DNA from 2 places in the Streptomyces sp. NPDC048479 genome. Region 2 is predicted to be linked to the other one. Evidence: riboswitches for the same ligand, from Rfam matches in the RefSeq annotation. Region 2 holds a riboswitch; the other holds the start of a gene.
The links. Region 2 has a riboswitch for glycine ahead of gcvP (aminomethyl-transferring glycine dehydrogenase). Riboswitches for the same ligand answer to the same signal wherever they lie in the genome.
Positions count from the first base shown of each region.

Region 1: another riboswitch for glycine. It lies ahead of gcvT (glycine cleavage system aminomethyltransferase GcvT); the one in region 2 lies ahead of gcvP (aminomethyl-transferring glycine dehydrogenase).

Region 1 is NZ_JBEZKA010000006.1:268,970-274,344, reverse strand. It holds gene AB0D12_RS12595 (enhanced serine sensitivity protein SseB C-terminal domain-containing protein) at 410-1,201, opposite strand; gene AB0D12_RS12590 (enhanced serine sensitivity protein SseB) at 1,326-2,096, opposite strand; gene AB0D12_RS12585 (AAA family ATPase) at 2,235-2,903, opposite strand; glycine riboswitch at 3,086-3,183, shown strand; gene gcvT (glycine cleavage system aminomethyltransferase GcvT) at 3,332-4,456, shown strand; gene gcvH (glycine cleavage system protein GcvH) at 4,515-4,892, shown strand; gene glyA (serine hydroxymethyltransferase) at 4,916-5,375, shown strand, end outside.
Region 2 is NZ_JBEZKA010000056.1:10,701-16,075, forward strand. It holds gene AB0D12_RS39345 (hypothetical protein) at 1-444, shown strand, start outside; gene AB0D12_RS39350 (DUF5999 family protein) at 732-938, shown strand; gene gcvP (aminomethyl-transferring glycine dehydrogenase) at 1,013-3,898, opposite strand; glycine riboswitch at 4,076-4,173, opposite strand; gene AB0D12_RS39360 (PRC-barrel domain-containing protein) at 4,276-4,755, shown strand; partial or broken gene AB0D12_RS39365 (DNA polymerase IV) at 4,713-5,375, opposite strand, start outside.

The DNA of each region.
Region 1 (5,375 bases), on a different contig from region 2:
CCCATGCCCGCCGCTGTAGCGGCTTCGTTCACTCAGTGGTGCAGTTGTGTGTATTGCGAGGAATGCTTGAAGAAGCAGGTCGTACACAGGACCGAAGGGTCCTTGATGCGGGGAGTCTTCAACGCCGCTGCGATCACCCGCCAGCCCCCTCGGGGAATGGTTGCTCAAACGTGATGAGGCGAGGGGGTTTCCGTTATACGGACGGAGCCACCGACTGAGCGGAACGTCAAATACCGCATATGGGGCGAAAGTTGACCGATACACCGCCATGCGGACGTTAGCCGCTCTTCGATTGCAAGGCATTCGAAGCCTCGAGAGCGCACAATCCCACCCCGAACATCGGCGTGGGGCATGGAAATAGACAGGTCAGGCCGTCAGTTGTGCTGTTGCGGCCGGCTCAGTGGCCGGCTCAGTGGCCGACCGGCGGCGGATAGCCGTAGCCCCCGCCGGCCGGTGCGCCGCCGGCATGGGCATCGCGGTCGTAGAACGGGCGGGCGTTGGCCCGCAGCCACATCGTGACCGGGTCGTACTCGTCGGACATCGCGACGGTGGAGACCGGCAGCCCGTCCGGGACCGCGGCGATCGACTGCTGCATCATCGCGCGCACCGTGTCCACGGACTGCCTGCTCGTGTCGTACAGATCGAGACCGATGGCGAGATACGGAGCGCCGAGCGCGGGCTGCACCCACGCGCGGCGCAGCGAGCGGATCGCGGACGTGCGGTGGGCGTTCTGAGCGAGCAGGCCGTAGAAGTGCGGGAGCTCGATGGCCGGTTCGGACAGTCGCAGCGGTCCTGCGGGCATCCGGTCGAGGCCGGTGGCGATCCGGCGGAGATCGAGCCAGGGGATGCCGACGCCGCCGCCCGGCGCGTGCGGGTTGAGCCAGATGCCCCAGCGGTCCGGGTACAGCGAGCGGGCGATGTCACGGCCGCTGACCACCTCGTGGGCACGGTTCCAGCTGGAGACGGAGAGCTCCTGGGCGGAGGTGACGCACGGCGCGTAGCCGACGCCGTCGACCTCCATGTTCCCGTACTGGGCATCGGGCGATCCGGCCTGGCCGTGCCAGAGCAGCATCCAGATCTGGCCGTTCGACGGGTCTGCGATGGCGTGCAGCAGCGCCTCGTACGCGTCGTAGCGTCCGGGAGTCACCTGGCGCAGCATGTGCTCGACCTGCCCGGCCGCCGCGGTGCCTGACGCACTCACCCTGGGTTCCGCCCCTCTTCGATGCCTCTTCGATGCAGCAACAGCACAGCCGCCCCGGGCACACAAGTGCTGCGGTAAGGCCATCAAACCAGCTTAATCGGCAGTCCTGACACCGACTTGACGACTACACGTGCTGCCGTTCGTAGAAGGGCCGCACCCGCTCCAGCATCCATGCGCCGACAGGGTCCTGGGCAACATCCAGCAGTACGAGATTGACCGGCCAGCCCACCTGGACCCGGCCGAGTGCCCGGCCGAGCGCGTCCATCGGGGCATTGCGCTCGGCGGCCTCCCAGGAGGAGAGCTGGACACCGATGAAGAGGGTCGGCGGGTCGCCCTCGACGGAGGCGAGCGCACGGCGGGCGGTGAGGACGACACCGGAGGCCTCGAACTCCCCGGCCGCGGCGGCGAGGAAGTCGACCGGCTCCTCCTGCCAGTCGGGCTCGAAGAGCCGCACCCGGCCGCCGCTCGCGGGTCCGTCCAGCGGTGTACGTCCCACCCGGCACAGCTCGGCGACCGCGGGCGGTGGCAGCGGGGCGCCGACCGCACCACCGGGGTTCACGGCGATACCGAGCTGCGGAGGCAGCCCGCGGGCGAATTCCCGGGCGGGCGCGACGGTGAAGGAGATATGGCTGCCGACGCACTGCAGGTACTGCTGCTCGGAGCTGAAGACCGGGACATAGGGAGCGCCATCGATCTCCATCGTGGGCAGATCGAGATCGGGGCTGTCGGCTCCGCCGCCGTTGGGCAGCGGCACCCATATATGGCTGCGGCCGAGCACCTCGACGAGACGGCCCCCGGCGGAGGGGTTGCCGAGCGAGGCGGCGAGCACCTCTTCCAGCTCGTTACCCGGCCAGCCGAAAGCTGGATACGGATGGGCCTGCTCCGGTGTCTCCATGTGCGGTCCTTCTCCCCCGGGCTTCCACGGCTGCGCGCCACGACCCTAACGCCGCGGACCGACGGACATGAACCGGGGGCTCCGCCCCGGACCCCGCTCCTCAATCGCCGGAGGGACTGAACTTCAGCGCGCGCCGCCCTATGGCTTCTCGAAGCCGACCCGCCCCAGCACCCCTGCCGCGTCCCGGTCCAGCAGCACGGCCGAGGCGCAGCCCGCCGGCAGCCGGCCCGCCTCCGCGTCGCCGATCAGATGCCCGACCGCGCGCCGGTGCCGGGCGAAGGCGTACCCGGACACACCGCGGCCCCGCTCGCGCTGCCCCTGTCTGGCGACCTCGGGCGTGACGTCGAGCAGGACCAGATGGAGACCGCTCCCGCGGCGGCGCGCCTCGCGGGCCAGCCAGCGCCGCACCCAGGCCTGCGTACCGCAGTCATGGACGACGACACTCTCGCCGGAGCGCAGCGCCCGCCGCAGCCCGGCGTAGTGGGCGATCCGCACGAGCGGGCGGTACACGGCGTACGGCAGCAGCCGCGGCATCCGGGCGTCCCACCGGTCCCGGGTGTCCTGCGAGTCGATGCCGCGACTGCGCGCCGCGCGCCGGATCAACGTGGACTTTCCGCTGCCGGGCAGGCCGGAGACGACCACCACATCACCGGCGTCGAAGACCAGGCTGCGCGGACTGCGCCCCGAGCGGTCTCTCAGGTCGCGCAGTACGGCTGTGGGAGCCCCGAGTCGTTCCCGAGCGGAGCTCTCCGGCCGGGCGGGCACCCCCGCGGTCGTCGCGAAGACACCGGGCCGCTGCAACGTCATCACCCTCCCCCCATGTCGGGTCACCCTCACCCTTGCCCATGAAGTGTAAAGAGTTGGTAATGCGACACAACCTATTTGCAGCTGCGGGCCACTGCGGGCAGGCGCGGCCGCGTTCCGGACCGTACGCACCACTCTGCCGCGATGCGTGCAATGATGTGCGCGCCAACTGCATACCGGCCGCTTGAATCCACGCGGGAGAGTCCTGGCCACTGTGTGCGCCGGGCGCCGAAGGAGCAAGTCCCTCCCTTGAATCTCTCAGGCCCCGTACCGCGTGTGATGAGGCAGATCTGAAAAGCGAGCCGCTGTCGAGTGGCTCCACCCAAGGTGCAAGTCACGACCATCAATACGCGTGGTCGCGACGAACCTCTCAGGTTCCGATGACAGATGGGGAGGATTGTCCTCGCCGGCCTGCCCTGGGAGCCACATCTATGAGCAACGTCCCCCGTCTGACCGCCCTCGACGCCCTGCACCGCTCGCTGGGCGCGACCATGACCGACTTCGCGGGCTGGGACATGCCGCTGCGGTACGGCAGTGAGCGCGACGAGCACAACGCCGTACGCACCAAGGCCGGTCTCTTCGACCTCTCGCACATGGGCGAGATCACCGTCACCGGAGCGCGCGCCGCCGATCTCCTCGACTTCGCGCTGGTCGGCAACATCGGCGGAGTGGCCGTCGGCCGCGCCCGATACACCATGATCTGCCAGGAGGACGGCGGGATCCTCGACGACCTGATCGTCTACCGCCTCGGCGAGACGGAGTACATGGTCGTCGCCAACGCGGGCAACGCCCAGGTGGTGCTGGACGCGCTGACCGCCCGCGCCGAGGGCTACGACGCCGAGGTGCGGGACGACCGCGACGCGTACGCGCTCATCGCCGTCCAGGGCCCGGAGTCCCCCGGCATCCTCAAGTCGCTGACCGACGCCGACCTGGACGGCCTGAAGTACTACGCGGGCCTGCCCGGCACGGTCGCCGGCGTCCCGGCGCTGATCGCCCGTACCGGCTACACCGGCGAGGACGGCTTCGAGCTCTTCGTCGAGCCGCAGTACGCCGAGAAGCTCTGGCAGTCGCTGACCGAGGCGGGCGCGCCCGTCGGTCTCGTCCCGGCCGGTCTGTCCTGCCGCGACACGCTCCGCCTGGAGGCGGGCATGCCGCTGTACGGGCATGAGCTGACCACCGCGCTGACCCCGTTCGACGCGGGCCTCGGCCGGGTCGTGAAGTTCGAGAAGACCACGAACGACGGGCGTTTCGTCGGCCGCGAGGCACTCGAGGCCGCCGCCGCGCGCGCCGAGGCCAACCCGCCGCGCAAACTCGTCGGCCTGATCGCCGAGGGCCGCCGGGTCCCGCGCGCCGGCTTCTCCGTGGTCGCAGGCGGCCAGGTCATCGGCGTGGTCACCTCCGGTGCGCCCTCCCCGACCCTGGGCAAGCCGATCGCCATCGCGTACGTGGACGCGGCGCACGCCGCGCCGGGCCGCGAGGGCGTCGGCGTCGACATCCGCGGCACCCACGAGCCGTACGAGGTCGTCGCGCTGCCGTTCTACAAGCGCCAGAAGTGATCGTCCGCACCTTCACTCCGTTCACCAGCACTCCCCCGCGTACAGGAGAATTCAGGCCATGAGCAACCCCCAGCAGCTGCGCTTCAGCAAGGAGCACGAGTGGCTGTCGGCCGCCGAGGACGGCGTGTCGACGGTCGGCATCACGGAGCACGCGGCGAACGCGCTCGGCGATGTGGTGTACGTCCAGCTCCCCGAGGTCGGTGACACGGTGACCGCGGGCGAGACCTGCGGTGAGCTGGAGTCGACCAAGTCCGTAAGCGACCTGTACTCCCCGGTCAGCGGTGAGGTCACCGAGGCCAACGAGGACGTCGTCAATGACCCGTCGCTGGTGAACTCCGCCCCCTTCGAGGGCGGCTGGCTCTTCAAGGTGCGCGTCAGCGAGGAGCCGAAGGACCTGCTCTCCGCCGACGAGTACACCGAGTTCTCCGGCAACTGACCACGACCACGACAGGGATCGAGATGTCGCTTCTCAACGCCCCTCTCCACGAGCTGGACCCGGACGTCGCCGCCGCTGTCGACGCCGAGCTCCACCGCCAGCAGTCCACCCTCGAGATGATCGCCTCGGAGAACTTCGCTCCGGTCGCGGTCATGGAGGCGCAGGGCTCCGTCCTCACCAACAAGTACGCCGAGGGCTACCCGGGCCGCCGCTACTACGGCGGCTGCGAGCACGTCGATGTCGTCGAGCAGATCGCGATCGACCGCATCAAGGCGCTCTTCGGCGCCGAGCACGCCAACGTCCAGCCGCACTCGGGCGCCCAGGCGAACGCGGCCGCGATGTTCGCGCTGCTGAAGCCGGGCGACACGATCATGGGTCTGAACCTCGCCCACGGCGGGCACCTCACCCACGGCATGAAGATCAACTTCTCCGGCAAGCTGTACAACGTGGTCGCGTACCACGTGGACAACGAGACCGGCCAGG
Region 2 (5,375 bases):
GTCCACGTACTTGACCAGATCGTGCCGAGCGGCGGCGCCCCCTACACCCGCCTCGCCGGCTGGCGCTTCCTGATCCGCAGCGGCGAACGAGCCGTGGCCGCCGCGGAGACGATGCTCACCGCCGACGGCTGGACCTTTTCGCACTTCTTCGAAGGCCCCTACCTCAGCTCCACCGAACGGGCGCTGCGCCAGGCCGAGTCGATGCACACTCCCTTCCAGCCGCGTCTGCTCTCCATTCCCGAGCTCTACATGCTCACGCTCTGGCTGCACGGGGACACGGACGCCGACGCCTCATCCGGCACACCCCTGCCCACGGACGTACTGGTGCCGCTGGCCCCCGCGCCACCCGGCATCGCGGCGCACCGTCCGCACCGTGTCGCCGATCTGCTGCCGGTGATGACGCTGCGGCTTGCCCCTGCCCCGCTGCTCGGCTCACCCGCCTGAAAAACCGCACGTCGCGCCCCGTGACCACCCGGTCGCGGGGCGCACTCCTGCCCCATCCGGACTAGCCCATACCGGCCCCCTAGAACCACCCGAAAGGACAGTGGAGTTGAGCTGAACCGTCCGCCCGGGTGATACGTCATTAACCAGTAAGAAGAGCTGCCGCGAAATCCCTGCGGAATGACGCCCGTGGGGCAACACTGGGAGCGGACCGAGAGATACGGGGGGCGGCCATGAACACCTCATCAAGCCGCAGGACACTCACTACAACGCAGCGAGAGAACCCACCCATGTGCCAGCACCAGCCACTCTGCCCTACATCCGACTCAGCCGACCGGGAAGCAGCCCGTCTCGTGGCGCACCACCCGGAACAGGGCTGGAGCCTGCTGTGCAACGGCGTCCTGCTCTTCGAGGACACCGGTGAGCTGCTGCCGGACGGGCAGATCATCGCTCCGCACCGGGCGCGGGAGACCGGGCAGGTGATGACGGCCGCCTGAGGCGCCGTCGGTACGACAAGGGGGCCGGCCGGAGACTTCTCTCCGTACCGGCCCCGACGCATGTGCTCCGCGCGTCAGTTGTCGTACTCGTCCAGCGGCGGGCAGGAGCAGACGAGGTTACGGTCGCCGAACGCACCGTCGATCCTGCGCACCGGCGGCCAGTACTTGTCCGCGGCGCTCACCCCGGCCGGGAAGACGGCCTCGTCCCGGCTGTAGGCGTGCTCCCACTCCCCGCCGAGCGCGGCCGCCGTGTGCGGGGCGTTGCGCAGCGGGTTGTCCTCCGCGGGCCACTCGCCCGAGGCGACCTTCTCGATCTCGCCGCGGATCGCGATCATAGTGTCGCAGAAGCGGTCGATCTCGTTCAGGTCCTCGCTCTCGGTCGGCTCGATCATCAGCGTGCCGGCCACCGGGAAGGACATCGTCGGCGCGTGGAAGCCGTAGTCGATCAGGCGCTTGGCGATGTCGTCGACGCTGACGCCGGTCGCCTTCGACAGCGGCCGCAGGTCCACGATGCACTCGTGCGCGACCAGTCCGGCCGGGCCCGTGTAGAGCACCGGGTAGTGCGGCTCCAGGCGCTTGGCGATGTAGTTGGCCGCGAGCACGGCGACCTGCGTCGCGCGCTTGAGGCCCTCGCCACCCATCAGACGTACGTACGCCCAGGAGATCGGCAGGATCCCTGCCGAGCCCCACGGGGCGGCCGAGATCGGTCCTACGCCCGTCTCCGGTCCCGCGGTCGGCTGGAGCGGGTGGTTCGGGAGGTACGGGGCGAGGTGCGCCCGTACACCGACCGGGCCGACGCCAGGACCGCCGCCGCCGTGCGGGATGCAGAAGGTCTTGTGCAGATTGAGGTGCGAGACGTCGCCGCCGAACTTGCCCGGCTTGGCGAGGCCCACGAGCGCGTTGAGGTTGGCGCCGTCGACGTACACCTGGCCGCCGGCGTCGTGCACCTGCGCGCAGATGTCGGCGACGTGCTCCTCGAACACACCATGCGTGGACGGGTAGGTGATCATCAGCACGGACAGCTCGTCGCGGTACTGCTCGATCTTGGCGCGGAGGTCCTCGATGTCCACCTCGCCGTCGTCGGCGGTCTTCACCACGACGACCTTCATGCCCGCCATCACGGCGCTGGCGGCGTTGGTGCCGTGCGCGGAGGACGGGATGAGGCAGATGGTGCGCTGGGTGTCGCCGTTGGCGCGGTGGTACGCGCGTACGGCGAGCAGGCCCGCGAGCTCGCCCTGCGAACCGGCGTTGGGCTGGATGGACACCGCGTCGTACCCGGTGACCTCGGCGAGGCGCTCCTCCAGCTCGCGGATGAGCGTGAGGTACCCGGCGGCCTGCTCGACCGGCGCGAAGGGGTGCATCTGCGCAAACTCCGGCCAGGTCACCGGCTCCATCTCGGTGGTCGCGTTCAGCTTCATGGTGCAGGAGCCGAGCGGGATCATGCCGCGGTCCAGCGCGTAGTCACGGTCGGCGAGCCTGCGCAGGTAGCGCAGCATCGCGGTCTCGGAACGGTGCTGGTGGAAGACGGGGTGCGTGAGGTAGTCGTCGGTCCGCAGCAGAGCCTGGGGCAACGTTTCCCCAGTGGTCGCGTCGAGCGCCTCGATGTCGCCATCGACGCCGAAGGCGGACCAGACGGCGGTCAGCTGTGCACGTCCGGTGGTTTCGTCGCAGGAGATGGAGACCTGGTCACCGTCGACGAGGTGGAGGTTGACCCCGCCCTCGCGTGCGGCGGCGACGACCTCGGCGGCCTTGCCCGGCACCCGGACGGTAACCGTGTCGAAGTAGGAACCGTGCACGACCTCCACTCCGCCGTCCCGCAGTCCCGCCTCGAGCAGCGCCGCATAGCGGTGGGTGCGCTGTGCGATCGACCGCAGGCCCTCCGGACCGTGGTAGACCGCGTACATCCCCGCCATGACGGCGAGCAGCACCTGGGCGGTGCAGATGTTGCTGGTGGCCTTCTCCCGGCGGATGTGCTGCTCCCGGGTCTGCAGCGCGAGCCGGTAGGCCTTGTTGCCGTCCGCGTCCACGGAGACGCCGACGAGTCGGCCCGGCAGGCTGCGGGCGAACTTGTCGCGTACGGCCATGTAGCCGGCGTGCGGGCCGCCGAAGCCCATCGGGACACCGAAGCGCTGAGTGGTGCCGACGGCGATGTCGGCGCCCAGCTTGCCGGGCGAGGTGAGCAGGGTCAGCGCCAGCAGATCGGCGGCGACGGTGACGATCGCACCGAGCTCGTGCGCCTGCTCGACGACGGGCTTGATGTCCCGAACGGCACCGGAGGCGCCCGGGTACTGCAGCAGCACGCCGAAGACGCCGCGCTCGGCGATCTCGGCCGGAATGCCCTCGCTCAGATCCGCGGTGACGACCTCGACGCCGGTCGGCTCGGCGCGGGTCTGGATCACCGCGAGGGTCTGCGGCAGGGCGTCGGCGTCGACCAGGAAGACGCCGTCCTTGACCTTGCCGACCCGGCGGGCGAGCGACATGGCCTCGGCGGCGGCGGTGCCCTCGTCGAGCAGCGAAGCGCCGGAGGTCGGCAGGCCGGTCAGATCGGCCACCATCGTCTGGAAGTTCAGCAGAGCCTCGAGCCGGCCCTGCGAGATCTCCGGCTGGTACGGCGTGTACGCGGTGTACCAGGCCGGGTTCTCCATGACATTGCGCAGGATGACCGGCGGCGTGAAGGTGCCGTAGTACCCGAGGCCGATCATCGGCGCCAGCACCTGATTGCGGTCGGCGAGTGTGCGCAGCTCGGCGAGAACGTCGGCTTCGGTGCGAGCGCCCGGGAGGTTGAGCGCCTCGGCGCTCTTGATCACAGCGGGCACCGCGGCAGCGGTCAGCTCGTCGAGCGAGCCGTAGCCCACCTGCGCGAGCATCTTGGCCTGGGCCTCGACATCGGGCCCGATGTGGCGCTGCTCGAAGGGGGTGCCTCGCTCCAACTGGGAGAGCGGAATGCGGTTGGCGGTCATTAAGGAGGCCTCCTGGTCAGACACGACCTACGAGGGGCACCACGGCGCGGATGCCCGGACGGCCTCCCCCTCTGTCATCTCAACCTGAGAGCTTCACCGGCGCGCACAAGGCACGCCGACTTTCACCGTCGGTGAGAGCGGATGCCGTCCGACGCCCGCCCTGCTTTCCAGAGTGACCTCGTCCGTGCGGTACAGGGGCCTGAGAGATTCCGGGGAGGATTTGCTCCTTCGGCGCCACCGGTACTTTCACCGGAGGACTCTCCCGCACGGGGTCAGCAGCCGTTTGCCAGCGTACCAGCGCGCCCCCTCGCCGATCGCTCGAGTGGCCGATACCACTGATGTGCACTTTTGTAGTATTTAAACAGCAGTTGCGACCTATTGGAGGGACCGTGCAGACCGATATCGATCCGCGCAGCCTGATCGGCCGCAAGGCGTTCGACCGCAGTGGCACCAAGATCGGGACTGTGGACGAGGTGTATCTGGACGATGCGACAGGGGCGCCCGAGTGGGCGGCCGTGCGCACGGGCCTCTTCAGCCGGGACGCCTTCGTCCCGCTCGAGCCCAGCAAGGTCGTCGACGACACCCTGCACGTCCCGTACGAGCGCGCGCTGATCAAGGATGCCCCCGACTTCGGCGTCGGCCGCCATCTCTCCCCCGAGCAGGAGCTCCAGCTGTACCACCACTACGGACTCGAACTCTCCGAGCCTCCCGAGACGCCCGCTGCCTCCTCCGACCCCTCCGACCCCTCGGACCCCTCAGCCCCGTCCGCCCCCTCCGACGGGGAGTCCGGCTCCCGCCGCGGCCCCGGCTCCCGCCCCGACCGGGACTTCGGCCGACTGGCGGGCCGGGAGGACTGACCGGCGGCGTCCGCTGCCGGTGGCAGCGCCACCAGCGGCAGCGGATCGCCCGGCCCCAGATCCGGGTCGTCCACCATGAACGTGCGCACCCGCCCCGGCCGCCGCGACCCCGGCTCCTCGAACCGCACCGTGACCCGCCCCACCCCGCTGCCCTGCACCCACCCCGCCCCGTACTCGGCATGCCGTACGTCGTGCCCGGCCAGCCAGCGCCGCTCGGCGGGCGCCTCCGACTCCGCACCCGCTGCGCCGGCTGCTTCGTCGGCCTCGTGCGACTCCGGGTCGCCGTCCGCATCCGCGGCCTCGGCCCGCTCACCGGCGGCAGCCTGGGCGAACAGATCCTCCTGCGTGTAGTCCGCGAGCCCGGTCACGCCCACCCCCAGCAGCCGCACCCCGCCCGTGGTGTCCACGGCCTCCAGCAGCCGCCCGGCGGCCTCCCGCACCACCCCGGGGTCGTCCGTCGGCCCGCGCAGCGTCTCCGAGCGCGTCAGCGTCGAAAAGTCGTACCGCCGCACCTTCAGCACGATGGTCCGCCCCGAGTGCCCGGACGACCGCAGCCGCTGCACACACCGCTCGGCGAGCCGCTCCACCTCGATCCGGACCCGCACCCGGTCATGCAGATC